DNA from 4 places in the Rhizobium sp. NZLR8 genome. Region 2 is predicted to be linked to each of the others. Evidence: riboswitches for the same ligand, from Rfam matches in the RefSeq annotation. Region 2 holds a riboswitch; each other region holds the start of a gene.
The links. A riboswitch is a leader RNA that binds a small molecule or an ion and turns the genes downstream of it on or off. The one in region 2 is predicted to bind cobalamin.

Region 1 (7,031 bases), on a different contig from region 2:
GAGGCCGGCAAGCTTGCCCGCCTGGATGAGATCGGCTTGTGTCTGACGGAGCTGCTGCTCGGTCAGACGCCGTTCGGCAATCTCTTCTTCTATGCGGCTGTTGACGCGGGCAAGATCGGCCGTGCGTTCCTCGACGCGCCGCTCCAGCTCGTTGCGAGCTTCAGCCTGCATCTGCATGCGCTCGGCCAAGCGCGCCCTCCGCTGCCGCAGAACAGCAACCGCGAGCCCGGCAATGCAGAGGACGAGAAAAACCGCCGCAAGCGCGGTGCGCGCCTGGGTGCGGATGGAACTCGTCTCCATCAGCACGTTCACCGTCCAGTCCTCGGCCGGCATGTAGTGCGACAGCACCAGATATTCGCTCGAACCGCGCTCGCCAGTGAGCGTCATCAGCTCGTGCGGCTCAAGGCGCTGGCGGGTCACTGGCAGTGCCGTCAGCCTGGCATTGGCATAACGCCGCGACGCTTCCGTTCGCGCGATGCGGTCGGCCGTCAGCGGCAGGATTGCACCGTAGAGCCATTCCGGGCTGCCGGACATGAAGATGATGCCCTCCGGATCGGAGACGAAGATCTTGTATTCGCCGCCGCCCCAGGAGGATTCGATCATGTCGATATCGACCTTGAAGACGATGACGCCGCGAATATCCGCGCCGGCCCGGATCGGCGCAGCGAAATAATAGCCCCGCTTCAGCGAGGTGGTGCCGAGCGCATAGAACCGCGCCTGCCGGCCTTCGATCGCCTCCTGGAAATAGGGCCGATAGCTGAAATTCTGTCCGACGAAGCTTCCCGGTCCATCGTAATTGCTCGCCGCGATCGTCTCTCCGTCCGGCTTGACCACATAAATGTCGGAGGATTTCAGCAGCCCGTTGATCTCCTTGAGATAGAGATTGGCCGCGCCGCGCAGTGCTGCATCTTCAGGCGCACTCACCAGTTCCTTGATATCGTCGTGATCGGCGATCAGCGCCGGAAGCGCCTCGTAGCGGTTGAGATGACCGCTGAGCGCCGAGACGGCAAGGCGCAGCGCCGTTCTCGCCTGCGCCGAAGCTTCCCCCATATAGGCGCGCGTCGCGATCGCGCCTCCATAGGTGAAGAAGACGAAGATGATCAGCGGCATCACCAGCAGCGCCGCTATCGCACGATATCTCGAAGACAGATCCTGCTCCTCCCCTTTCTGCCTCCACTCCCCAGTGAGGCATACCCGACGGCACAAGTCTAATAATACCCACAGTGATTTCCAAGGGCCCGTCGAAACTTGACACCCGGCAAAGGCCGATGTCCTATTGCGGCATCGTAGGGAACCCGATCATGAGCGACGACCAGACGCCCGCCGACAGCAAGCTCACCAGCTCCAAGCGTCGATGGGCGGCTGAAGGTAAATTCCTGACCGGCCGCATCAGCCGTCCCGAAGCTGAGCGCCTGCCGCCCGGCCAGCACCTCGTCAAAAACTGGCCGGTGCTCGATCTCGGCCAGCAGCCCGTCATCTCCACGAATAGCTGGCGTCTCGAGCTGCGCGGCCTCGTCGAAACGCCGCTCACCCTAACCTGGACCGACTTCCAGGCGATCGAGCAGAGCACCAAGGTCAGCGATATCCACTGCGTCACCACCTGGTCGCGCTACGACAACAAATGGAAAGGCGTTTCGACCCGCGATCTGCTCGATCGCGCCATGCCAAAGCCCGAAGCCGGTTACGTCATGCTGACGAGTTATGACGGCTATACCACCAACCTGCCGCTTGCCGATTTCGCCGCCGAGGATGCGATCCTTGCGACATCGTGGGAATGCCTGCCGCTGACGCCGGATCACGGCGGCCCGATGCGCCTCGTCGTACCGCATCTCTATTTCTGGAAAAGCGCCAAATGGCTGCGCCGCATCGAGCTGATGCCCGCCGACCAGGCCGGCTTTTGGGAAAAGAACGGTTACCACATCTATGGCGATCCGTGGCGCGAGCAGCGCTATTCCGACGATTGAGCCTTCGGCCGCAGAAAGCGGCCCAGCGCAAACGTCACAAGGGCGAACAGAGCGGCGAGCCCCGTCAGCGACGCCATGCTGGCGGGATGAAACGGCACTTTGCTCCAGCGCGGCTTGACGACATCGGCTGTGTTGAAGGCCTCGCCGCTGAACCTGCAAGTGATGAGCGCCAGGCTGCGCCGCACCATGTCGGCATCGACCGCGGAAATGATTTCATTAGCCGCAACGGCCTCCCGCGGCATCTCACGCATCTCAAGCAATACCGCCTTGGCCGCCGCGAGATAAGCATGAGCACATTCGTTGAACGGGCTCTCCTCGTCGCTCACGCTGCCCGGCATCCGCCCCCAGAGACAATAGGAATATTGGATTTCGGCATAGTTCAGAACGCGCCGGAACAGCTCGTTTGTATCAGTCGCGCGTGACGCCAACCCGACAATTTCGCCGCGGTAGTCTGAAATCACCGCCATCTCGCCATGCGAGATTTCCGGGATATCGAGGCCGGTATCGCTGCCGCCGACGCTGCGGCTATGGGCAAGCGCGTTTTCGCCAACCGCACAAAACCAAGCGGCGGCGGCAAACGCCGTCGACAGAATCGATATGGTTTTGCTGCTTTTCATACTCGCTCGAAAAACTTGAGGGCGCCGGCAAGGCGGCGCCCCTCGATGCGTTCAGTGAAATGCCGGTGCCGGTCGAGCCCGCTGCCCGCCCTTCACGGCAAGCAGCTTTTCCGCCAGCGCTCCGAAGCCAAGACCGAGCGTTGCCCAGAGGATCACCTGCATGCCGAGCGAGGTCGTGCGGAAACGCCAGAGCACCATCGCCGAGAACTTCTCCGGCACTTCGTTGATCGACGGCAGCAAATAGAGCACCAGGCCCATGAAGACGAGATAGGTGATGCCGGCGATGATCGCCCCGTTCCACAGACCGAAACGCTCGGAAAGGCGCCGCGACAGCGCCACCGCGGCAATCAAAGCAGCGATCGAGACGACGATCATCAGGAAGAACAGCTCGGTCCTGACGCCGATCGTATCGGGATTGCCGACCGCCGGCGGATTGGCCGGATACTTGATACCGGGAACGACGACGATCGCCACGAAGGCGGCAAGGGCGATGACCGCCGAGGTGCCGCGTGCCGAAAGCCTGCTGATGCGGCCGTGCACGAAAGCGAAAGCGAGCGCGAAAAGCCCGCCGACGGCAATGCTGTAGGCCATGACGCCGGTGAAGAGGCCAAGACCGGCCTGCGTGGCACGGCTGACGATCTCAGGTTCGGCAGCTTCGCCCGCCGCCTGGGCGCTCGCCTCCTCGAAGGCGATCGCCGCATCGACCAGCGGCTCGCCGAAGATATGCGCGAAAGCAAAAACCAGAATGCCAGCGATCAGCCCCGCGAGCATGCCGCGAAGTAGAAGATTTCCGACCATGTCAGGATCCCCCTTAGTGGCAGGGAAAGCCGAGGAGATGACGGCCGTCATGCACGAATTCGTGCACATACATGCCGTTGAACAGCGCCATCGCGCCTTCCTCGGTGCCGACGAAATAGATGGCGATCAGCATCAACAGGCCGCCGAAGATCGCCCAAGGCAGGATTTCTCCTACCGGGATTGGCGCCGGTGCCGCGACGGGCGCAAAAGTGGTGTCAGACATGTATTCCTCCGGGAATGACGCGTTCAGTCGAAAGAGTGCTTATGCGGCAGGGTCTGACTTCCAGCGCGAAGAACCTTCGACACGCTGGTCACAGCGGCGCGACCGTGCCGGATTTACACCGGCTTCCAAACCCGCAACAGCACGGTTATATCTGCAGGCCGAAGAGCCTGTCAACGAAACTTCATGAAGCGGCGAAGGGCTGTTCCCACCGCTATCCGGAGATCGCAACGACCGTGAATACGCGACTTATCTGGATCTGCCACGGCGCGACGGCAGCGAGCCGCAAGGCCCTGTTCCCGCTCGATGAACCGCTGGACAACAAGGCCGCGGAAGAAGCGGCCAGGATGACCGCCCTGCCCCGCGCCGATCGTATTGTCACCAGCCCGGCTTTGCGCGCCCGCCAGACGGCCGAAGCCCTCGGCCTCGACGCCCGGATAGATCAGGCGCTTCGCGACTGCGATCACAGGCGCTGGGCCGGCAGGTCGATCGCAGCGATCGAGGCAGAAGAGCCGGAGAACCTCATGGCCTGGATGTGCGATCCTGAAGCGGCTCCGCACGGGGGCGAGAGCCTTGTTGATCTCAGAACACGTGTCGGCGGTTGGATGGACAATGAATCCGCTCTCGGCGGCCATGTGATCGCCGTCAGCCACGCGGCCGTCATCCGAGCGGCGATCGCGTACGTACTTCAGGCGCCGCTCTCCTCCTTCTGGCTCGTCGACGTCGAGCCGCTTGGCATTGTTCGCATGACCAGCAATGGACGGCGCTGGTCTCTGCGATTCCAGCATTAGCGATCCCTCATTTTATCCAGCCTTACACAAGCAAATCGCGTCATCTCTATTGAACCCGGTTCTACCGGGACTACTTCCTTGTCCCAAGGAGATGGAAGACATGACATATGACTGGAGTGGGGAGCGCACGCGGCGCCTGCGTTTGGTGCGTGTCGCCACAATTGCGGTTCTGGTCGGTCTCATCGTCAGCGTACCGCTGCTGATCGTTACCGCCTGAAGCACGAAAAGGGCGAGCGGTGCCACGGCACGCTCGCCTTCGTTCTTTCCCCCGCCTGCCGGTCTGCAACCACGACGACGATCGCGCTCAGCGTTTTACCCGGTTCCGCGAAAGCGCCCTCAGTCCCTCCACGGCACAGCCATAGGCTGCCCCTCTGATAATTCGCCTTCTGGTTTCAACGAACATTTCAGACTTTCATGATTACTTCGGCGCGGGTGGAGTCGGAGAAGACCATATGCCGGTGTTTTTCCAAAGCAAGGCCGGAAGGCAATGCGTGTCGATTGTCGGGCTTGGGATAACCCTCTGGCTCCTCGGCGCGCTGTTGCAGCTTGACGACAGCCTTGTCTTCTTCATGACCGGTTTCGGCGAATACGGCGCCGACAAGCTCGTTCTGGCGCTCGGTATCGCCGGCGCCATGAGCTTCATCTATTCGGTGCTGCGCATCGCCGACCTGCGCAAGGAAACCGAACTGCGCGCCGCCGCTCAGGCGAAGGCCGATTGGACCGCCACCCACGACCATCTGACCAAACTGCCGAACCGCTACGCCTTCGAGCGCAAGATTCTCTCACGGCCAGTCAAGGACGACGAGTACGAGGTCGAAGAGTGGAGCCGCAACGTCACCATCTTCTCCGTCGATCTCGACGGCTTCAAGAAGGTCAACGATCTCGTCGGTCACAAGGGCGGCGACGTTCTGTTGATCGAGGTTGCCAGACGGATCTGCGCGCTCGGCAACGCCGATTGCGTCTATCGCTTCGGCGGCGACGAATTCATCATTGTCGCCTTTGCTCTGACGGCGCAGCGCGAGGAGCGTTTTGCCAGGCTGCTGATCCAAGCCGTCACCCGGCCGATCCATATCGATGGTTTTGCCGTCGAAGTCGGCGCCAGCGTCGGCTATGACCGTTGGGCCGAGCGAGCCGAACCGCTGGAAGATGCCGCTCATCGTGCCGACCTCGCCATGTACGAGGCGAAATCTCGAGGACCCAACCACTATTTCGTTTTCGAACCTGCAATGCAGGACAAGGTAACGGAACGCGCTGCACTGGAAACCCGGCTGCGCGCGGCAATCGCCAATAAGGCGATCAAACCCTTCTATCAGCCGCTGATCGACCTGAAGACCGGTCAGCTCTGCGGCTTCGAGGCGTTGGCGCGTTGGATCGGCGACGATGGCGTCAACATTCCGCCTCCGGTCTTCATCGATATCGCCGAGGAAACCGGCATGATCACTGCGCTGTTCGAGGATCTCCTTGCTCAGGCCTGCAGCGATGCACTCACCTGGCCCGAGCATGTGACATTGTCTTTCAACGTCTCGCCGGTCCAGATGGAAGACAGGCTGTTGACCTCGCGCATTCTCAAGGTGCTTTCGGCAAGCCGGCTGCCGCCGCAGCGCCTGGAAGTCGAGATCACCGAGAACGCGCTGATCCAGGATCCGGCCATCGCCGCCGTGATTCTCGACGAACTGCACGCCGCCGGCATCCAGATCGCACTCGACGATTTCGGCACGGGCTATTCGAGCCTGGCCCAGCTCGCCCGCTATCGTTTCGACAAGATCAAGATCGACAAAAGCTTCATCGCCACCTATCGCGACGACGAACGTCAGGAAAAAATCGTCCGCGCCATGCTCGGACTCGGCAGGAGCCTCAACATCAAGACGACCGCTGAGGGCGTCGAGGAGCACGGCCAGCTCGCCTTCCTGCTGCAGCTCGGCTGCGACATCGGCCAAGGCTATCTTTTCGGTAAGGCGATGCCCGCCGCCGAGGCGGGCATCTTCATCAGCGATCGTAATGCCAGTCTAGCCTCAACGGCCTGACGTTATGCCTACCTTTTTGACGCAATTCCGGACGGAAAACTGCTTCGCACTTTTCCTGGAATTTGCTCTAAAAGACCTGACGCAGGATTACGAAGAGCACGAAGGCGATTGCGATCGAGGCCGGCAGCGTCAGCACCCAGGCCATCAGCATGTTGCGCACGGTCGACCATTGCAGGCCGGAACCGTTCGCCGCCATGGTGCCGGCGACGCCCGACGACAGCACATGCGTGGTCGAGACCGGCAGGCCGAGTTGATCGGCCGAGGCGATGGTGATCATCGCGACGACTTCGGCTGCCGCTCCCTGCCCGTAGGTCAGATGCGTCTTGCCGATCTTCTCGCCGACGGTGACGACGATACGCTTCCAGCCCACCATCGTGCCGAGGCCAAGCGCGATCGCGACCGCCACCTTTACCCAGAGCGGGATGAACTTCGTCGCGTTGTCGACCGCCTTGTGATAGTTCGTCACCGCGAGGAGATCGCCGGCATCCATCGGCAACAGCTTCTGCTTGTCAATCAGCTTCAGCGCCTCGCCAATCAAGTAGATGTCATTGCGGACGTTGCCGACGAGATTGGTCGGCACCGCTTCGAGCGTCGGGAAGCCAGCGACTTCGGCGCTC
Region 2 (7,031 bases):
ACGAGCGACGCGCCGGGCGGATTTTCCGATCAACAGCTGGCGATCATAGAAGAGCTGTTCCCGGCGCTGGGGCTGGCGGCTTACCGCGTGGCGGTTTCGAAGACCGCGACCGATATCCTCGCCGTCTATACCGGCGCCAGGACCAGTGCGCGCATCCTTGCGGGCGAAACCCGCAGGGGAATGGGTGGCTCCATCGATGCCGCCATCCTGCTTGCCGACCTCCGCAATTTCACGGCGCTGACCGAGGCCTACCAGCCAGGCGAGATCGTCGGGTTTCTCAACGAGCATTTCGAGCTGATCGACCGGCATGTCGAGGAAAATTCCGGCGAGATCCTCAAGTTCATGGGCGACAGCGTGCTGGCGATCTTTCCGACGGACGCCGAGGATCCGCAAAGGGCGTGTAAGGCTGCGTTGGCTTCGGCACAGAATCTGCTGAAGGCAAACGAAGAGCTCAATCGCGAGCGGACGCGCAATGGAGGCCCCGATATCGGCATCGATGTCGTGCTGCATCTCGGCGAGCTTTTCTACGGAAATGTCGGCGCTCACGGCAGGCTCGACTTCACGGTGATCGGCAGGGCGGTCAACGAGGCTTCGCGGCTGGAGAAACTCTGCGGTACGCTTGAGCAGCACCTTCTGCTGTCGGAGAGTTTCGCGGCCAACTGTACGGTGGCTTGCGAGTATCTCGGGTCGTTCGAATTGCGTGGAGTTTCAAAGCGGGCCGACGTCTTCAAGCTCGCCAACTCTGTGTCATGAAGCGCCGATCAAAGGCGCGACCAAGTTCAGATCTCGCCTGAGACCTCACGACGGCGACGGTCAAGTTCTTCACTGTAGCGGCGCAGCGTATAGCTTTCGCTGAGCTGGCCGATCACCTTGCGTTCGATCAGGTTGTTGACGACGGCGAGTGCTTCGCTTTCGCTCTTGTCGAAGATCGCCGCCGCCTGCCTGGCATTCATCTGTGGCTGTAGGAAATCGTTGCGGTAGTGGATGAAATCGGCAAGCGTCTTGCCCTCGTCCTGCACGTCGGTCGGGTTGGCGTAGATCTCCGGCACCAGCACGAGGCCTGCATATTTGTCGCTCTCCTCGACGAGGATGACGCGCTGGGTCGAGCCGATCGGGAAGGCCTGCTTGAATTCCTCCAGCGAAATACCCGCCCTTGCCGTCTTGACGTCGGCGCGCATCAGCTTGTCCACTGTCAGGTTACGGATCCAGCCGACGTCGTGGGCGCTGCGGATGCTTTCGCCGCGCAGGTGGAAGCGCCAGGTGGCGAAGGAATAGCCGAAGGTTGAGCGGACGACGAGTGAGGAGGTGATGACGGCGGCGAGCACCAGGGCGGTGATCGGAAAATCGCCGGTGATTTCGAGCGCCAGGAACGTCATCGTCAGCGGCCCGCCGATGACGGCGACGGCGAGCGAGCTCATGCCGACGACGGCATAGATGACGGGCGTCAGCGTCGCATCGGCGAAATAGGGGCCGCAATAGGCAAAGAGCTTGCCGAGCAGGGCGCCCATGAACAGTGAGGCGAAGAACAGGCCGCCCCTGAAGCCGGAGCCGATCGAGATCGCCGAGGCCAGGGATTTCAACAGGAAGAGGCCGATCAGCGCCGGGATCGCCACCTCGCGGGAGAGATTGAGATGCAGCGCGCCGTGGCCGGCCGAGAGCACCTGTGGCGAAATCATCGCCAGAAGTCCGACGACGATGCCGCCGAGCGCCGGGCGGAAGGGCGGGGCGATCGAGCTCTTGCGCGCCAGCTCCTCGACGAAGGAGACGCCCTGCATGATCAGGATGCCGACGCCAGCGCAGAAGCCACCGAGCAGCATAGCCGGGATATAATCGGCCGGCACGACTGCGCCGAAGCTGCCGATGTCGATGGTGAAATCGCCGTGGGTGAGCAGCCTTGCGATGAGGGTGGAAACCAGGGCCGAGACGACCACAGGGGTCAGCGAGACGATCGTATAGGTGCCGATGATCAGCTCGAAGGCGTAGAAGGCGCCGGTCAGCGGCGCGTTGAAGGCAGCGGCGATAGCGCCCGCCGCGCCGCAGCCGACGAGGGTGCGCAGATCGGAGCGGCGAAGCTGCAGCTTCAGGCCGAATTTCGAGGCGAGGCCGGCGGCAAGCTGGGTATAGCCGGCCTCGAGGCCGACGGAGGCGCCGAACCCGTTGGAAATCAGGTTCTGCACGGCAACGATGATGCTGTCGGTCAAGGACAGGCGGCCGCCATGCAGCGCATTGGCCTCGATCGGGTCAACCATCGGTTTCTTGCGCCGTTTCGCCAGTACGAACAGCAACAGGCCGAGCAGGACGCCACCGATGACGGGGGCAGTGAGAAGCAGCAGCTTGTCGTCGATCACCGACGAGCTCAGCCGCTCGCTGTCGTCGATGCCGAAGACCATCTGATGCAGTTGATTGGAGACGTAGCTCATGCCGGTGACGGCGAGACCCGAGGTGATGCCGACGACGGCACCCGCCAGCGACAGGCCGACCTCACTGCGGCGGGTCAGCGCCCGCAGCCGCCCCGGGTCGAAGAAAACACGCAGCGCTCGGAACCGGCGCCGATCCAATTTCATAAGCATGGCAAGACAACTAGGCAGGAAGAGGCCCGGTCAAGGGCGATGGCGCAGTCCGCTTGCAGTGCAATTGTGGCGAAAAGCCGGCGCCCTGGATAAATATTTGTGACGTAAGTATCTGATAAATGACGATGTTTTAGGTAGGGTAAGTCGTGTTGCTGGCGTTGCCTCGCCTGTCTAGCCACTGCCGGCCGTCGAGGGCGGTTGACTTCACCCCTGAGCTTGCCTAACCATCCCTCAACGGATGGTCACCTGACCATCCTCGGATATAACGGATGGTTCCGGATCGGTGTTACGCCTTCCGGATGAAAAGGGAATGTGACGGGGCGGACCCAAGCCGGGCGCCTTCATCACAGCCGACCCCGCGACTGTAGAGCGGTCAGGGTCTTCCATCCGGCATCGAGCCCTTCCGGCCGGCGGCTTGCAATAATGCAAGCGGGCGGGACGGGCGACATGCCGGAAAAGCCACTGGACATGCATGATGATCAACCGGGGTCGGACGCCTCTTAAGTCTACGAATCGTCCACCTTTTCATCGATGCAGCCGGGAAGGCGAGGCAGATCCGCTGGCACGATCAGGGCGACCGGTTTCCGGTCTGCCCCGATCGCGGCCGATAACCGCGAGCCAGGAGACCTGCCATCCCGTGCCGGGCGAGAAGCCCAACCCTGGGCAAGAGGCCCGCTGCCAGCACGGAGGTTGTTTTGGCTGAACGATTGAATTCGGCGCGGCCTTGTGCGGCGCGATCGAGTGGGTGGGGTGCGGCATCCCACCAAAGGGGCGTCTGCGCATGACGACCGCTCCCTCCAACACCGTCTTCATCCTCGGCGGCGCCCGTTCGGGGAAATCCCGCTTCGCCGAGTCCCTTGTCATTTCGATCGGCCTCGACCGCCATTATCTCGCGACCGGCCGCGCCTGGGATGAGGAAATGCAGGCGCGCATTGCCCAACATAGAGCCGATCGCGGCCCGTCCTGGACGACGCATGAAGAGCCGCTCGATCTCGTCGGCAAGCTTGACGCTATCGACCGCGAGGGCGGCGTCGTGCTCATCGATTGCCTGACACTCTGGGTCACCAATCTGATGATGGATGAGCGCGATATGGCGGCGGAATTTGCCGCGCTCACCGATTTTCTGCCGCAGGCGAAGGCGCAGCTCGTTTTCGTTTCCAATGAGGTCGGCCTCGGCATCGTGCCGGATAATCGCATGGCGCGGGAATTCCGCGATCATGCCGGCCGGCTGCACCAATCAATTGCGGCCAAGGCCGCCGAAGTCTATTTCATCGCGGCAGGCCTGCCGTTGAAAATGAAGGGTTAAGTTCATGAACCAGCAGAAAATTCCCGCAACCGTCATTACCGGCTTTCTCGGCGCCGGCAAGACGACGATGATCCGCAACCTGCTCACCAATGCCGGCGGCAAAAAGATCGCGCTCATCATCAACGAGTTCGGCGATCTCGGCGTCGATGGCGAGGTGCTGAAGGGCTGCGGCGCTGACAATTGCACCGAGGACGATATCATCGAGCTGACCAATGGCTGCATCTGCTGCACCGTCGCCGACGATTTCATCCCGACGATGACGAAGTTGCTCGAGCGTGAACAGCGGCCCGACCATATCGTCATCGAAACCTCGGGCCTTGCCCTGCCGCAGCCGCTGGTCGCGGCCTTCAATTGGCCTGACATTCGCACCCAGGTGACGGTCGATGGCGTCATTACCGTGGTCGACAGCGCGGCTGTCGCCGCCGGCCGTTTCGCCGACGACCACGATGCCGTCGAGGCGGCGCGCGGCGCAGATGAATCGCTCGATCACGAAAGCCCGATCGAGGAGTTGTTCGAGGATCAGCTGACTTGCGCCGATCTGATCGTACTCAACAAGACCGACCTGATCGACGCTGCCGGCCTTATCAGGGTTCGCGACGAGGTCGCCTCCCGCACGGTGCGCAAGCAGGTGATGATCGAGGCGAAAAATGGCGAGGTGTCGGCCGGAATTCTGCTCGGCCTCGGCATCGGCACGGAGGACGATGTCGCCAACCGCAAATCGCATCACGAGCTGGAGCATGAGGACGGCGCGCCGCACGACCATGACGAATTCGACAGCTTCGTCGTCGAACTCGGCCCGGTCGCCGATCCCGCCGGCTTCATTGCTGGCCTGAAGACGATTATCGCCGACCATGACGTACTGCGTCTCAAGGGTTTCGTCGATGTCGCCGGCAAGCCGATGCGCCTGCAGATCCAGGCCGTCGGCAGCCGCATCGACCATTATTTCGACCGTGCCTGGGCCCCGAGCGAAACGCGCGCCACGCGCCTCGTGGTCATCGGTCTGCACGAGATGGACCAGGACGCTGTTAGGGCGGCGATCGAGGCGCTGGCGTAATCCCATGCATCTGCTTCTGGCCCAACAGGGAACGATCAGCGACTGCGAGGAGGCGATCGACCTCGGGCAGACGCCGGGCGATATCGTGTTCCTGTCGGCCGCCGACAGCGAGCTTGCCGCCATCGCAGCCGCCCATCGCGAGCATGGGGCGGCGCCTTCGCTGAGACTTGCCAGCCTGATGAGCCTCAAGCATCCGATGTCGGTCGATACCTATGTCGAACGCACGGCGCGGCATGCCAGGCTCATCATCGTGCGTGCGCTCGGCGGTGCCAGCTATTTCCACTATACGCTGGAGGCGCTGCACGCGGCAGCGTCCCGCGCCGGTGCGCTGATTGCGGTCTTGCCGGGCGATGCCCGGCCGGATGCGGGGCTCGTTCCTTTTTCCAACGTTGATCTCGACGATATGAATGCGCTCTGGGCCTATCTGATCGAAGGCGGCGACGCCAATGCGCGCGGCTTTCTCGATTATGCCTCGGCGATGTTGTCAGGTGCCGAGAAGCCGGCGCCGGCAGTGCCTTTGATGAAGGCGGGCATCTGGTGGCCGGGGCGGGGGCTGATCGGGGTGCAGGAGTGGCGGCAGGTTGCCGGTTCGCATGTCGCGCCGCCTTCGTCCGTCGAGCAGGGGGGTATCCCACATTCGACGGAGGAGGTGGCGTTTGGGCCAATCGTCGCCATCAGCTTCTACCGCGCCCTCGTCCAGAGCGGCGAGACCGCCCCGATCGAGGCACTGGTCGAAGCGCTGGCGGCGCTCGGCCTGCGGCCACTGCCGGTTTTTGCCTATAGCCTCAAGGACCCCGTCTCGACAGGTATTCTCGAAAGCGTGTTTGCGGCACTGAAACCCGATGTCGTCATCAACACGACCGGCTTTGCCGTCTCGGCACCAGGTGCTGACCGGCAGCCGACGGTGCTGGAAGCGAATGGGGCGGTGGTGCTGCAGGCGATCCTGTCGGCCTCGTCGCGGGAGGCTTGGGCCGCTTCCGCGCAAGGCTTGTCGGCACGAGATCTCGGCATGAACGTGGCGCTTCCTGAAGTCGACGGCCGGGTGCTGGCGCGGGCGATCTCTTTCAAGACGGCAGCGCGTTATGACGCGGCTGTCGAGACCAACATCGTCTGCAGCGAACCCGATACCGGCCGGGTGAGTTATACGGCTGAACTTGCCGCCAACTGGGCGCGCCTGCGGAAGAGATCGGCCGGTGATCGCCGCATCGCGCTTGTCATGGCGAATTATCCGAACCGCGACGGCCGGCTCGGCAACGGCGTCGGCCTCGATACGCCGGCCGGCACCATCGCGGTGCTTCGCGCCATGGGAGCCGCGGGTTACCCGGTCGCCGACATTCCGGCAGATGGGGACGCGCTGATCCGGCATCTGATGGAAGGGCCGACCAATTCCGGCCACGACGGCAGGGTCATTCGCGAAACGCTTTCCCTCGCTCGCTACAACAGCTTCTTTCAATCTCTTCCCAATAAGATTCAAGATGAGGTGAGGGCTCGCTGGGGCAATCCTAAGGACGATGCGTATTTTCGCGAGGGCGGCTTCGCCCTGCCTTTCGCGCGCTTCGGCGGCGTGCTCGTCGGCATCCAGCCGCCGCGCGGCTATAATATCGATCCGAAGGAAAGCTATCATTCGCCGGATCTCGTGCCGCCGCACGGTTATTTTGCCTTCTATGTCTTCCTGTGCCAGGAATTCGGTGCACATGCGGTCATCCACATGGGCAAACACGGCAATCTCGAATGGCTGCCGGGCAAGGCGCTGGCGCTGTCGGAAGGCTGTTATCCCGAGGTGATCCTCGGGCCGCTGCCGCATCTTTATCCCTTCATCGTCAACGATCCGGGCGAGGGCACGCAGGCCAAGCGCCGGACTGCCGCTGTCATCATCGATCACCTGACGCCGCCTTTGACGCGGGCTGAGAGTTATGGACCACTCAAGGATCTGGAAGCGCTGGTCGACGAATATTACGAGGCCTCCGGCGGCGATCCCCGCCGCATCCGCTTGCTCAGCCGGCAGATCCTCGATCTGGTCACCGATATCGGCCTCGACCGGGATGCCGGCATAATCAGCGGCGAAAGCGAGGGCGAGGCGCTGAAGAAGCTCGACGCCTAT
Region 3 (7,031 bases), on a different contig from region 2:
GAACGGAACCATGAGATCCCGTCATTCCATCGACACCCCGCGCGCGCAGATGACCGGCGCGGAAATCGTTCTCCAGGCGCTGAGAGACAATGGCGTCGAGCATATATTCGGCTATCCGGGTGCTGCGGTGCTGCCGATCTACGACGAGCTTTTCCAGCAGGAAGACATCAGACACATTCTGGTTCGCCATGAACAGGGAGCCGGCCATGCCGCCGAGGGATATGCCCGCTCGACGGGCAAGGTCGGCGTCATGCTGGTGACCTCAGGCCCCGGCGTCACCAACGCGATCACGCCCCTTCAGGATGCCTTGATGGATTCCGTGCCGCTCGTTTGCCTGTCCGGCCAGGTGCCGACGTCGCTGATCGGGTCCGATGCCTTTCAGGAATGCGATACCGTCGGCATTACCCGCGCCTGCACGAAACACAATCGGCTGGTCGGCGACGTCAATGATCTGGCGGCGGCCATCCACGAAGCCTTTCGCATCGCCGGATCGGGCCGGCCCGGCCCCGTTCTGGTCGACATGCCGAAGGATGTGCTGTTTGCGAGCGGAAATTATACACCGCCTGAGGCAGTCGCCCCGAGGACGAGCTATCAGCCGGACCGCCTAAGCGACATCAGGGAGATCGAGGCTGCGGCCGCTCTGATGGCGACGGCACGTAAGCCGATTATCTGCGCGGGCGGCGGTGTCATCAATTCCGGTCTTGAAGCGTCAAAACTGCTGAGTGAACTGGTCGATCTCACCGGCTTTCCCGTCACGTCGACGCTGATGGGGCTCGGCGCCTATCCGGCTTCCAGCCCGAACTGGCTGAAGATGGCCGGGCTTCACGGCTCCTACGAGGCCAACATGGCAATACATGACTGCGACCTCATGCTCTGCATCGGGGCGCGCTTCGATGGCGGGCTTGCCGCCAGCGTCGATGGTTTCTCACCGAATTCCCGGAAGATCCAGATCGATATCGATACTTCCTCGCTCAACAAGACTGTGCGCGCCGATATCGCCATCCGGGGCGATGCCGCGGGTGTGCTGGCCGAGCTCGTTCGCCTGTGGCGGGCGCTGCCGCAGGCGCCGGACCGGGCGCGGCTGACCGAGTGGTGGAGCGCGATTGCCGACTGGCGGGCGCGCCGATCGTTTTCCTATGCGAAGCGCGAGGACGTCATCATGCCGCAATATGCCATCGAGCGGCTTTATGAACTGACGAAGCATCGGGATACCTACATCACGACGGAGGTCGGCCGGCATCAGATATGGGCGGCGCAATCTTACGACTTCGAGCGACCGAACCGCTGGGTGACGTCAGGCGGCCTGGGGACGATGGGATACGGGCTGCCCGCCGCCCTCGGCGTGCAGATCGCCAATCCCAACAGCCTTGTCATCGACATCGCCGGCGATGCCTCCGTGCAGGTGACGATGAAGGAAATGTCGGCCGCCGTGCAGCACAACGCGCCGATCAAGATCTTCATTCTCAATGGCGGCGATCAGGGAACGCAGCGGCAGCACGGAAACCCGGATTTCGTGAAGCTTGCCGAAGCCTATGGCGGACATGGCATTCGCTGCGAGAGGCTGGCCGAACTCGACGATGCAATCCTGGAGATGATCGAGGTGGACATGCCTGTTCTGTTCGACTGCCGCGTCGCCGACAGTGCCCACTGGCATGGCACACCGTCAACCTACCCCAGCGGCACACCGATCAGCCCTCATCCTGAGGTGCGCAGGCCAAAGGCCGGAGCCTCGAAGGACGAGGGCGGGTGGCTCGGCGCTTAAGTCCACATCCACCGCCAGATGAACCGCCACTGGCCACCCTCGTCCTTCGAGGCCCCTACGGGGCTCCTCAGGATGAGGGTGGAGAGAGGGCGCGGCTTGTGTCACCGGAAGGTCCTGCGGTGTGCCAACGGCCAGACTCCGCCCGGCATTCATCCTCTGCATCGACCACTGAAAGCTGTCGTATCAAGCAGGTCGCCTTGCGCCGCCGGCCGTCATCGCTGCGTCAATGCGATCTCGCTCATTAGCTCCACAGGCGGAAATCGGACACAGTCTGCGGCATCGAAATTCACCGCGAACTGCATCCGGTTTTCGTTCGCCCAGTTGATCGCGATCTCTGATTTTGCCTTCGGCACTTTTGCGGCGACGGTGCAGTGAGGTACCCAGTTGCCGGGCCTATAGTGCTCGTGACAGCATGCGGGATCGATCTCTTGGTGCAGTGCCGCGTGCAACTGGAAAAGCGCGTCGTCCGCAATCGGACGCGCCCATAAGACGATGAACTCGTTCTCGAAATAACTGGCACCCGAAAAGTTCACGGTCACGGTCGAACGCGTGCGGAAAACACGCTCGAACGCCTCGGCCAACCGATCGGAAGCAAGCTCTTGATAGACGGCGAGGGTGAGGTGGCGAGGATAGTTCAAAGCCCGCATCGAAGCGATCTCTTCGAATACAGCGGCTTCCTCCCAGAGTTTGAAAACCGGCGACGCGGTCTCGTTCAGACATTTGAGGCTGACCCCGTAAGACATGCGCGAGCGTTATCAGTCTGTCCCGGCTGAACCATAGCTTTACATCGTTGCCGATGTCGAGCAGCCGCCGGCATTGCAGGATATCGGGCGGCTTTGTCTGTTTTTCCGCCGCGGGGATTCGACTATCATGGGATGCTTGAACGAGGCGCAGCAGGGGTGACGACGCGGCCGTTGGCAAAAGCTTGCCGAGGGAGGTAGAAATGTCGAGTTTCAGGAGCGCCGTGGTTTCTTTGCCCGGTAAGGAGCGGTTGGCGAGAACGCCCTTCGGCGCGAGGATCGTCATCCATGCCACGGCCAAGGAGACCGGCGGCGCGTTCGGGATGTGGGAAACCTTCACCCCGCCGGGTCATGGTCCGGCCCCGCACACGCATACGCGGGAGACGGAAGTCTTTCGAGTCATCCATGGGCTCTACCAATTTCAATGCGGCGACGAGGAGTTCGATGCGCCTGCGGGAAGCGTCGTCGTTCTGCCGCCGCATGTACAGCACAGCTGGCGAAACATAAGCGACGAACCCGGTCAGATGTTCGGCATGGTGACGCCGGGCGGATGTGAGCAATTGTTCATCGATATCGACGCCTTCGGTGCTGATACGCCCGCGAAAATCGCGGTGATCGAAGCGCGATTGGGGATCATCAACGACATGACGCTGGCGCTCGGATTGAAGAGCCCATGATGGCGCTGATCGACCATCGCGGCCTTGCGTAAGATTGACAACGGAGCTTATGGGGGCGGCGTCCTCCAACGCTGCTCATCCTTGAGGTGCGGAGCCCGCAGGGCGGAGCCTCGAAGGACACGCGGCGGCACTGCTCCGCATCAATATTGCCGCCACGCCGAGCGCCCGCCTCGTCCTTCGAGGCTCCTTCGGGGCACCTCAGGATGAGGCTCTCTTGGGGGGCGCCGGGGCTGGCGGCAAAGGGCAGGATGCGGAAGCTTTGCCGACCAGGTGAATGCCATCGACTCGATGTCTGACGCCCACTCTCGCTCTATTCCCGCGCCATCGCCCGCCAGGCGACCGGCGGGATGGCGAAGGCGCGGGAGAAGGCGCGGTTGAAGGCGGCTTCGATGGCGTAGCCGGCATCATTCAGGTTTGCGGACTGGCCGCAGGCGCGGGGAACGCCAGGCGGCTATTCTTGCGCTCGGCAATATACTTGTGAGATTGTATCGATATACATGCGATACTGCATGATGCACGTAGCATGGGGGCTTCGATGACATCCGTGAGGGTCAATGAGCTGATATCGGTGACGGGACAGCCCGATGCCGCGGGCTTTGCCGCTTTTGCGGCAAACGGCTTTGCCGGCGTCATCAATGCCCGGCCGGATGGCGAGGAGCCGGGGCAGCCCGGCAATGCCGCGGAAAAGGCTGCTGCTGCTGCCGCGGGGCTCGCCTACAGCTTCGTGCCGGTGAAAGGGGCCGAGATCACCGAGGCCGATATCCGCGCTTTCCAGATGGCGATGACGCAGGCGAAGGGGCCGGTCGTCGCTCATTGCAAGAGCGGCACACGGGCGCTGACGCTCTATGTGCTGGGAGAGGTGCTCGACGGGCGGATGCAGCCCGGAGAGGTCGAGGTCTTCGGCCAAAGACTCGGCTTCGATCTTGCCGGCGCACGCCGCTGGCTGGAAAAGCGGGCTGGGCAGGCGGCCGGTGTGAAGGCCTTCTTCGAGCCCCGCAGCTGCAGCGTGCAATATGTCGTTTCAGATCCGGTGACAAAACGCTGTGCCATCATCGACCCGGTGCTCGATTTCGACGAGATGTCGGGCGCGACGGGAACGGCGAATGCCGACGCCATCCTCGCTCATATTGACAGCGAGGGGCTGACGGTCGCGTGGATCCTCGACACGCATCCGCATGCCGATCATTTCTCCGCCGCGCATTACCTCAAGAGAAAGACCGGCGCGCCGACGGCGATCGGCGCCCATGTCACCGACGTCCAGGTGCTCTGGAAGGAGATCTACAACTTGCCGGCACTCGAAACCGACGGCTCGCAGTGGGACCGGCTGTTTGCCGATGGCGACACCTTCGAGATCGGTGGGCTTGAAGCCCGTGTGATGTTTTCGCCCGGCCATACGCTTGCTTCGGTGACCTATCTGATCGGCGACGCCGCCTTCGTGCACGACACCGTATTTACGCCGGATTCCGGCACGGCGCGCACGGATTTCCCCGGCGGCAGCGCCAGCGCCCTCTGGCACTCGATCCAGGTCATCCTGTCGCTGCCCGATGAGACCCGGCTCTTTTCCGGCCACGACTATCAGCCCGGCGGACGCCACGCGCGCTGGGAAAGCAGGGTGGCCGCCCAGAAAAACGGTAACCCGCATATATCAGGCATCGACGAGGCCGGCTTTGTGGCGCTGCGCCAGGCGCGCGACCGCACGCTGCCGAAGCCGAAACTGATGTTGCACGCGCTACAGGTGAATATTCGGGGAGGCAGATTGCCGGAGCCGGAGGGAAATGGGCGGCGGTATCTGAAGATACCGCTGGATGCGTTGTAGCAAGAAGTAGCGTTGCGGCGTGCTCCGAGGTTTCGCCCTCTCGGGCTGCGCACATCAGCATCAGGGACGTTGGCGGATGCCGCGCTCACGACAGCGGGAACGGGAGAAAGCGGCGCCAACGCTCAAGAGAGCCTCATACTGAGGAGGCGAGGATGCAGATATTACACCGGCCAACAAGGCCCCTACGTTCCGTCTCTATTTTTCACCCGCACGAACCCAATCCTCCGCAATAGGCATTGACGTCTTGCGGGCAGGCGACGTAACTGGGGGCGACGGTTCCCTGAAGATGACTCCAAGGGGATTAATAGGGAACACGGTAAGGACGACCCAGTAGGAACCGAGACCGTGGCTGCCCCCGCAACTGTATGCGGATTGTCGATCATCTCAGGTGTGGCCAGCGACTGGCCATCTCTGAAGGGCTTATAGCCCTGCCACTGCGAGATATCGCGGGAAGGCGGATGAACCGACGGATATCCGCAAGCCAGGAGACCTGCCGTCAATCACGATCCAATCAACCGGGCGGGGATGCCCGGACAAGGAACAGACATGATTGACCTTCTGAACCTTCGCCGAATTTCGGCATGCATCCGTCTCGATTGGGCCTCCTGCGGTTAGCGCACGTATCACCGTGCCTTCGGCCGCGCGTGCGGCATAACCATGCTTTTTCCCTTCAATCGAGGTTTTTCATGCGCCAGATTCTCGCCACCATGACATTTGCCTTCGGGCTGATCGGCCTTGCGGCACCGAGCCTTGCCGCCACCCAATATCCTTTGACCATCACCAATTGCGGTGAGCAGGTGACGTTCCAGAAGGCGCCGTCGAAGATCGTTTCGATTGGCCAGGGCATGACTGAAATTCTTTTCTCGCTCGACCTTGCCGAGAAGATTGCTGGTACGGCCGTCTGGGTCGGTCCCGTCCTGCCGCAATATGCCGAGGCTAACAGCAAGATAAAGCGTCTCGCCGACAATGATCCGAGCTTCGAATCCGTCGTTGGGCAGGAGCCGGATCTGGTGGCGGCCGAGTTCGCATGGCATGTCGGCGCGCAGGGCTCCGTCGGCAAGCGGGAGCAGTTCCAGGATCTCGGGATCAATACCTATCTCGCGCCGGCCGATTGCGTCGCCAAGGTCAACGCCGATGGCGGCGACGGTGTGCGCAAGGAGCTGTTCACGATGGAGCTGGTCTACCGTGAGATCGCCGAGCTCTCGGAGATCTTCGACGTGAAGGAGCGCGGCGATGGGCTGATTTCCAAGTTGAAGAAGCGCGAGGCGGATGCCGTCGCGTCGATATCAGGCGCATCGGGCAAGAACCTGCCCATCGTCTTCTGGTTCTCCAGCAAGCAAGTCAATGGCGATGCTTTCATCGCTGGCAAGAACAGCGCGCCTGCCTATATCCTGAAGGCGATCGGCGCCAGGAATGTCGTGACAACCGAAGAGGAATGGCCGCTGGTCGGCTGGGAAACCATTTCTCAGGCGAACCCGGCGGTTATCGTGTTGGCGACCATGGACCGGCGCCGCTACGCCGCCGACGATCCGAAGGTCAAGATCGATTTTCTCGAGAACGACCCGGTGACCAAGGAGCTTGACGCGGTCAAGAACGAGCACTTCGTGATGATGGACGCGCAATCGATGAACCCGACGATCCGTACGATCGACGGCATCGAGACCTTGGCGAACGGCATCAAGTCCTTCGGTCTCTCGCAGTGAAGGCAATGTCGGGCAGACAACACGGATGGTGGGCGCTTGGCGCGCTCACCATTTCTGCCTTTCTGCTTCTCGGGCTGATGATCAATCTCGCTGTTTCGATCGGGGAGATCGCGATCCCGCTAGCGACCACGGCGGAGGCGGTGTCGAACCGGCTGTTCGGCACGGATTTCGAGCTCAGCCGCATCCACCAGGGCATCGTCTGGGATTATCGGCTGAGCCGGGCGCTGGTTGCGGCCAGCGCCGGCGCGTCGCTCTCGCTCTGTGGCGCCGTGCTGCAGGCGCTGCTGCGCAATCCGCTGGCCGAACCCTACGTGCTCGGCATCTCCGCCGGCG
Region 4 (7,031 bases), on a different contig from region 2:
GCGTCCTGGCGATCGTATCTCGGCGGACGGCGTTATCATTTCAGGCGAGAGCGCGATCGATGAGGCGCCGGTGACGGGCGAGAGTACGCCGGTGCGCAAGGGCGTCGATGCCGTTGTGTTTGCCGGAACCGTGAATGGCGATGCGGTGCTCAGGGTTCGCGTCACCGCGGCCGCAGCCGACAATACCATCGCCCGTATCGTCAAGCTGGTGGAGGAAGCGCAGGAATCGAAGGCGCCGACCGAACGCTTCATCGATCGGTTCTCGCGCTATTACACGCCCGGCGTGGTGGTGGTCGCCGCACTTGTCGCGATCGTTCCGCCGCTGTTGTTCGGTGGGTCGTGGGGCGAATGGATCTATAAGGGCCTTGCCATCCTCTTGATCGGCTGCCCCTGCGCGCTTGTCATCTCGACGCCGGCGGCGATCGCCGCCTCGCTTTCTTCGGGTGCGCGGCGCGGGCTGCTGATGAAGGGCGGCGCGGTGCTGGAAACGCTCGGCAAGGTGACGATGGTCGCCTTCGACAAGACGGGCACGCTGACGGAAGGCAAACCTCAGGTGACTGATATCATTTCTTTCGGATTGAGCGAGGCGCAAGTCTTGTCGCGCGCGGCGGTGCTGGAGCAGGGCTCCAGCCATCCCCTGGCGCTGGCGATCCTCAACCGCGCCAAGGCGGACGGCGTTCCCATGCCGCCGGCCTTCGAACTGGAGGCGCTGCCGGGAAAGGGGGTCAGCGGCAAAGCCGGCGGCGAGGCGCTGGATCTTTTGTCGCCGCCCGCTGCCCGCGAACGCGGCGCACTCGGTGCTGAACAGGAGGCACGCATCACTGACCTGAACGACGAGGGCAAGAGCGTCTCGGTGCTGCTGGTCAACAATGTTGCGGCCGGGCTGATCGCCATGCGCGACGAACCGCGCGAGGACGCGCAGGCCGGGCTTGCCACGCTCAAATCAGCCGGCGTCAAGGCGATGATGCTGACAGGCGACAACAAGCGGACGGCGGCAGCCGTTGCCGGCATGCTCGGCATCGACTGGCGCGGCGAGATGATGCCTGAGGACAAGCAGCGGGTCGTCGTCGAATTGAAGCGCGAGGGCTTCGTCGTCGCCAAGGTCGGCGACGGCATCAACGACGCGCCGGCGCTGGCCGCAGCCGATATCGGCATTGCCATGGGCGGCGGCACCGACGTGGCGCTGGAGACCGCGGATGCCGCCGTGCTGCACGGGCGCGTCGGCGACGTGGCAAGGATGATCGAATTGTCCAAACGCACGATGCGCAATATCCTGCAGAATATTACCATCGCGCTCGGCCTGAAAGCGGTGTTCCTGGTGACGACGATTGCCGGCATCACCGGCCTCTGGCCGGCGATCCTCGCCGATACCGGCGCCACCGTGCTGGTGACGATCAACGCGCTGCGATTGCTTCGAGTAAGGATGTAAACATCCGATAACGTCCTTGCGGCGCTCGTCACCGTAGACCGCTGACAACGGACGCCAACCCCTCTTTCGTCATGCTCGGGCTTGTCCCGGGCATCTGCCTCCGGTCGATAGGCAGTAGATCCGCGGCACAAGGCCGAGGATGAGGCGGAGAGGGAGGTTTGTCATCAAACTGAGAGCGGCCATAGACCGGCTCTCTTCGTTCGAGCCTTGTCCACCGCCTGTTTTCCTTAAGCTTTCGTTATCCCTGTTTTTCACAGGAATGCAGTGATTTCAAACCTGCCGTAACGCAATGCACAAACCATCCATTGACGCGAATTTGGATTCGCGTACCATATCTAGTGTTCGAGGTTCCTTCGATTCGTGAGAATCGCAGGCTAAGACGGGAATACGGTGCGTTGCGCCATTATGGCGCGGCTATGCCGGAGCTGCCCCCGCAACTGTAAGCGGCGAGCAACTGTCCGATTTCAGGCCACTGGAGCATAATGCTCCGGGAAGGCTGGGCAGGATGCTTTGACCCGTGAGCCAGGAGACCTGCCTCGAACAAAACGTCCACGGGCGGGGAGTCCGGAAGGTCGCGTTGCATGGCTGCGGATGATATCCGCGTCGCGTTTCGCAAGGCCGCTCGATCCTCCGCATGAGCCACTTCGGGGTGAAGTCATGTCAGTATCTCAGTTCAGGCCGCAACCCGCGCTAAGCAGAGGGCGGATCACGCCCGGCGGCTGAACAGGCCGCATCGTTCAAACCATCAGAGAATGTTTCGACGGATATCGCGAGATTTCCGATCGATGCCCTGCGTCCCAATCGCGTCGTCACGAGGAATATCATGACCATTACCGTCTACAGCAAACCGGCCTGCGTCCAATGTACCGCCACTTACCGCGCCCTCGACCGCCTGGGCGTCGCTTATGACATCGTCGATATCTCCGAGGATGCCGAAGCGCTCGATCGCGTCCGCAGCCTTGGCTACATGCAGGCGCCCGTCGTCATCGCCGGCGAGCAGCATTGGGCCGGCTTCCGTCCCGACATGATCAGCGCGCTCTCCTGATCGAGGCCGAACGATGGGGCTGATCGTCTATTATTCCAGCCGGTCCGAGAATACCCATCGGTTCGTCGCCAAGCTTGGAATGTGCGCGGCGCGCATTCCAACAGGTGCCGCAGACGCATTCCTTATTCGTGAACCCTTTGTGCTTGTTGTGCCGACCTACAGTGGCGACGGGGGCAAGGGGGCCGTTCCCAAGCAGGTTATCCGTTTCCTCAACGATGCGGAGAGCCGAGGACACATCCGCGGCGTGATCGCCGCGGGCAACAGCAATTTCGGCGAGACATATGGGCTCGCCGGCGACGTGATCTCACAGAAATGCCAAGTGCCGTACCTCTATAGGTTCGAGCTGCTGGGCACCGAAGCGGATGTCGCCAACGTTAAACACGGAATGGAACGATTTTGGACACGGGAACAACTCTGACGCGGGATGCGGGCGCAAAACCGCATAACACTTTTGCTCATCCCGCCGGCGAACGCCCTTTGAAAGCGGCGGAAGCGCTCGACTACCACGCGCTGAACGCGATGTTGAACCTCTATGACGACGAGGGGAGGATCCAGCTCGACAAGGACCGCATGGCGGCGAAGCAGTATTTTTTGCAGCATGTGAACCAGAACACGGTGTTCTTTCACAATCTCCGGGAAAAGCTCGATTACCTCGTGACCGAGGGTTATTATGAGCAGGAGGTTCTCGACCAGTATTCCTTCAATTTCGTGCGTGACCTGTTCGACCAGGCCTATGCCAAGAAGTTCCGCTTTCCGACCTTCCTCGGCGCCTTCAAATATTACACCAGCTATACGCTGAAGACCTTCGACGGAAAGCGTTATCTCGAACGCTACGAAGATCGTATCTGCATGGTGGCGCTGGCCTTGGCGCGTGGGCACGAGGCACTTGCCCGCGACGTGGTCGAGGAGATCATTTCCGGCCGTTTCCAGCCGGCGACGCCGACCTTCCTTAATGCCGGCAAGAAACAGCGCGGCGAGCTCGTCTCCTGCTTCCTGCTGCGCGTCGAGGACAATATGGAATCGATCGGCCGGTCGATCAATTCGGCGCTGCAGCTGTCGAAGCGCGGCGGCGGCGTGGCGCTGTCCTTGACGAACATCCGCGAGGCCGGCGCGCCGATCAAACAGATCGAAAACCAGTCGTCGGGCATCATTCCGGTGATGAAGCTGCTCGAAGACAGCTTCTCCTATGCCAATCAACTGGGCGCGCGCCAGGGCGCGGGCGCGGTCTATCTCAACGCCCATCACCCCGATATCATGCGTTTTCTCGACACCAAGCGCGAAAATGCCGACGAGAAGATCCGCATCAAGACGCTGTCGCTCGGCGTCGTCGTGCCTGACATCACCTTCGAACTCGCGAGGAATAACGAGGACATGTACCTGTTCTCGCCCTATGACGTCGAGCGCGTCTATGGCGTGCCCTTCACCGAGATTTCGGTGACGGAAAACTACCGGGAGATGGTGGCAGACGCCCGCATCGCCAAGAAGAAGATCAAGGCGCGCGAATTCTTTCAGGTGATCGCCGAAATCCAGTTCGAGAGCGGTTATCCCTACCTCATGTTCGAGGACACGGTGAACCGGGCGAACCCGATCGCCGGGCGCATTTCGATGAGCAATCTCTGCTCGGAGATTCTGCAGGTGAGCGAGGCGAGCGACTACAATGACGACCTCTCCTACAAGCATCTCGGCAAGGATATTTCCTGCAATCTCGGCTCGCTGAACATCGCCGCGGCGATGGATTCCGCCAATTTCGGCAAGACGATCGAGACCTCGATCCGGGCGCTGACGGCCGTGTCCGACATGAGCCATATCTCCTCGGTTCCCTCGATCGAAAAGGGCAATGACGAGAGCCATGCGATCGGCCTCGGGCAGATGAACCTGCACGGTTATCTCGCCCGCGAACGCATCTTTTACGGCTCAGAGGAAGGCGTCGATTTCACCAATATCTATTTCTATACGGTGACCTACCACGCAATCCGCGCCTCGAACCTCCTCGCGGTCGAACGCGGCACGAGCTTCAAGGGCTTCGAAAATTCGAAATATGCCTCCGGCGAATATTTCGACAAATATACGAGCCAGGAATGGAAGCCAGCGACGGAGAAAGTTAGGACGCTGTTCGAAACTGCCGGCATCGATATTCCGACGCAGGAGGACTGGGCGGCTCTCAAGAAGGCGGTGAAGACTTCCGGTCTCTATAACCAGAATCTGCAGGCAGTACCGCCGACAGGGTCGATCTCCTACATCAACCACTCGACCTCTTCGATCCATCCGATCGTCTCGAAGATCGAAATCCGCAAGGAAGGCAAGATCGGCCGCGTTTATTATCCGGCGCCGTTCATGACCAACGACAATCTCGATTATTATCAGGACGCCTATGAGATCGGGCCGGAGAAGATCGTCGACACCTATGCGGCGGCGACCCAGCATGTCGATCAAGGCCTGTCGCTGACCTTATTCTTCCGCGACACGGCAACGACCCGCGACATCAACAAGGCGCAGATCCATGCCTGGAAGAAGGGCATCAAGACGATCTACTACATCCGCCTTCGCCAGATGGCGCTGTCCGGCACCGAGGTGCAGGGCTGTGTCTCCTGCACGCTCTAACCGACCGGGAAACTTCATGAACATGCAAATCAAACCGGCGTCCCGCGTGCGCGCCATCAACTGGAACCGGGTCGAGGACGACAAGGATCTCGAAGTCTGGAACCGGTTGACCGGCAATTTCTGGCTGCCGGAGAAAGTGCCGCTTTCCAACGACATTCCATCCTGGGCGACGCTGACGCCGGCCGAGCAGCAGCTCACTATCCGGGTCTTCACCGGGCTGACGCTGCTCGACACCATCCAGAACGGCGTCGGCTCCATCAGGCTAATGGAGGATGCGGCAACGCCGCATGAGGAGGCGGTGCTTTCCAACGTCTCGTTCATGGAGGCGGTGCATGCGCGCTCCTATTCCTCGATCTTTTCGACGCTGTGCTCGACGCCCGATGTCGACGATGCCTATCGCTGGTCGGAGGAAAACGAATTTCTGCAACGGAAATCGGCGCTGATCATGGAGCAGTATCGCTCCGGCGACCCGTTGAAAAAGAAGGTCGCCAGCGTCTTCCTCGAAAGCTTTCTGTTCTACTCCGGCTTCTACCTGCCGATGTACTGGTCAAGCCGCGCCAAGCTCACCAACACGGCCGACATGATCCGGCTGATCATCCGTGACGAAGCGGTGCACGGTTATTATATCGGCTACAAGTTCCAGCGCGGGCTGGAGCGGCTCAGCGAGGAGAGGCGGCAAGAGATCAAAGATTTCGTCTTCGACCTGCTGCTCGAACTCTACGACAACGAGGCTCGATATACCGAAGCGCTCTATGACGGAGTCGGGCTGACCGAGGACGTCAAGAAATTCCTGCATTACAATGCCAACAAGGCGCTGATGAACCTCGGCTACGAGGCGCTTTTCCCGGCCGAGGCCTGCAAGGTCAATCCGGCGATCCTCTCGGCGCTTTCGCCGAATGCCGACGAGAACCACGACTTCTTCTCCGGCTCCGGTTCCTCCTATGTGATTGGCAAGGCTGTCGCGACCGAGGACGAGGACTGGGATTTCTGAGGCTTTATCGCAGTCGGGCCCTTATCATTTGCTTCCCCATCGCCCACATTCAGCGGAAATGAAGTCGATCCTCGCCGATGATGTGGCGTAGCGGAGTTTTTAATGTCGTCTTTTCCAAACAAGGCCGGAACTGCCGCCGAAGCGGACGAAGGCGTCTGGCCGATCCGCAGGAGACGGATTCTCGACTGGCTGGTGAACGAGACGCGCGCGGAGCGCTTCATCGACAATATCCTGGTGCAGATGTGCGGGAAGCTGCTGGCGGCTGGGGTGCCGGTGGCGCGGGCGACGCTGCATTTCAGGGTGAACCACCCGCAATGGATCGGTGCCCGCATTCTCTGGAAGGAGGGACTGGCGGAGGCGAAGATCGATACATTCGCCTATGGCGTCGAAAACACGCCGGAGTTCCTGACGAGTCCCATCAACGCGATCCACCAGGGTACCGAGGAGGTTCGCAGGCAGCTGGAAAGCATAACCGACGGCGATTCATTCTATCAGGAACTGCATGACGATGGCCTTACCGAATATATCGCCTGGCCGCTCGAGCATACTTTCGGCAAACGGCACGTCGTGACGTTTTCCACCAGCCGGGCGGGCGGTTTTGCGAGTAAGCACGTCGATTTCCTGCGCGATCTCTTGCCGGCGTTGACGCTTGTCAGTGAAATCAGGCTGAAGAACATCATGGCGCGCACGCTGCTGCAGACCTATGTGGGGCCGCATGCGAGCGAGCAGATCCTGTCGGGCGTGACGACGCGCGGCAGTGGCGCCACCGTCGGCGCGGCGATCATGATCTGCGATCTGCGCGATTTTACGGCGATCTCCGATCTCTGGCCGCGTGATGACGTCATCCATCTGCTGAACGATTATTTCGATGCGATCTCGGACCCGGTCGAACGGTATGGCGGCGAGATTCTGAAGTTCATGGGAGACGGATTGCTGGCGATCTTCCCTCTCGCCAAGGAGGCGGC

Region 1: another riboswitch for cobalamin. It lies ahead of HJB89_RS15225 (CbtB domain-containing protein); the one in region 2 lies ahead of cobU (bifunctional adenosylcobinamide kinase/adenosylcobinamide-phosphate guanylyltransferase).
Region 3: another riboswitch for cobalamin. It lies ahead of HJB89_RS12730 (ABC transporter substrate-binding protein); the one in region 2 lies ahead of cobU (bifunctional adenosylcobinamide kinase/adenosylcobinamide-phosphate guanylyltransferase).
Region 4: another riboswitch for cobalamin. It lies ahead of nrdH (glutaredoxin-like protein NrdH); the one in region 2 lies ahead of cobU (bifunctional adenosylcobinamide kinase/adenosylcobinamide-phosphate guanylyltransferase).

Annotation. Positions count from the first base shown of each region.
Region 1 is NZ_JABDVY010000006.1:28,056-35,086, forward strand. It holds gene HJB89_RS15205 (sensor histidine kinase) at 1-1,110, opposite strand, end outside; gene HJB89_RS15210 (sulfite oxidase-like oxidoreductase) at 1,302-1,964, shown strand; gene HJB89_RS15215 (hypothetical protein) at 1,949-2,581, opposite strand; gene HJB89_RS15220 (CbtA family protein) at 2,633-3,379, opposite strand; gene HJB89_RS15225 (CbtB domain-containing protein) at 3,393-3,602, opposite strand; adenosylcobalamin (AdoCbl) riboswitch at 3,616-3,758, opposite strand; gene HJB89_RS15230 (histidine phosphatase family protein) at 3,836-4,390, shown strand; gene HJB89_RS15235 (bifunctional diguanylate cyclase/phosphodiesterase) at 4,843-6,414, shown strand; gene HJB89_RS15240 (inorganic phosphate transporter) at 6,482-7,031, opposite strand, start outside.
Region 2 is NZ_JABDVY010000024.1:76,811-83,841, forward strand. It holds gene HJB89_RS32110 (adenylate/guanylate cyclase domain-containing protein) at 1-753, shown strand, start outside; gene HJB89_RS32115 (chloride channel protein) at 780-2,570, opposite strand; cobalamin riboswitch at 2,824-3,220, shown strand; gene cobU (bifunctional adenosylcobinamide kinase/adenosylcobinamide-phosphate guanylyltransferase) at 3,352-3,876, shown strand; gene cobW (cobalamin biosynthesis protein CobW) at 3,881-4,930, shown strand; partial or broken gene cobN (cobaltochelatase subunit CobN) at 4,935-7,031, shown strand, end outside.
Region 3 is NZ_JABDVY010000004.1:466,455-473,485, forward strand. It holds gene ilvB (biosynthetic-type acetolactate synthase large subunit) at 50-1,762, shown strand; gene HJB89_RS12715 (2'-5' RNA ligase family protein) at 1,975-2,505, opposite strand; gene HJB89_RS12720 (cupin domain-containing protein) at 2,706-3,179, shown strand; gene blh (bifunctional sulfur transferase/dioxygenase Blh) at 3,715-4,995, shown strand; cobalamin riboswitch at 5,252-5,508, shown strand; gene HJB89_RS12730 (ABC transporter substrate-binding protein) at 5,682-6,698, shown strand; gene HJB89_RS12735 (iron ABC transporter permease) at 6,704-7,031, shown strand, end outside.
Region 4 is NZ_JABDVY010000028.1:17,880-24,910, forward strand. It holds gene HJB89_RS32855 (heavy metal translocating P-type ATPase) at 1-1,429, shown strand, start outside; cobalamin riboswitch at 1,758-1,983, shown strand; gene nrdH (glutaredoxin-like protein NrdH) at 2,253-2,474, shown strand; gene nrdI (class Ib ribonucleoside-diphosphate reductase assembly flavoprotein NrdI) at 2,488-2,892, shown strand; gene nrdE (class 1b ribonucleoside-diphosphate reductase subunit alpha) at 2,871-5,075, shown strand; gene nrdF (class 1b ribonucleoside-diphosphate reductase subunit beta) at 5,092-6,066, shown strand; gene HJB89_RS32880 (adenylate/guanylate cyclase domain-containing protein) at 6,169-7,031, shown strand, end outside.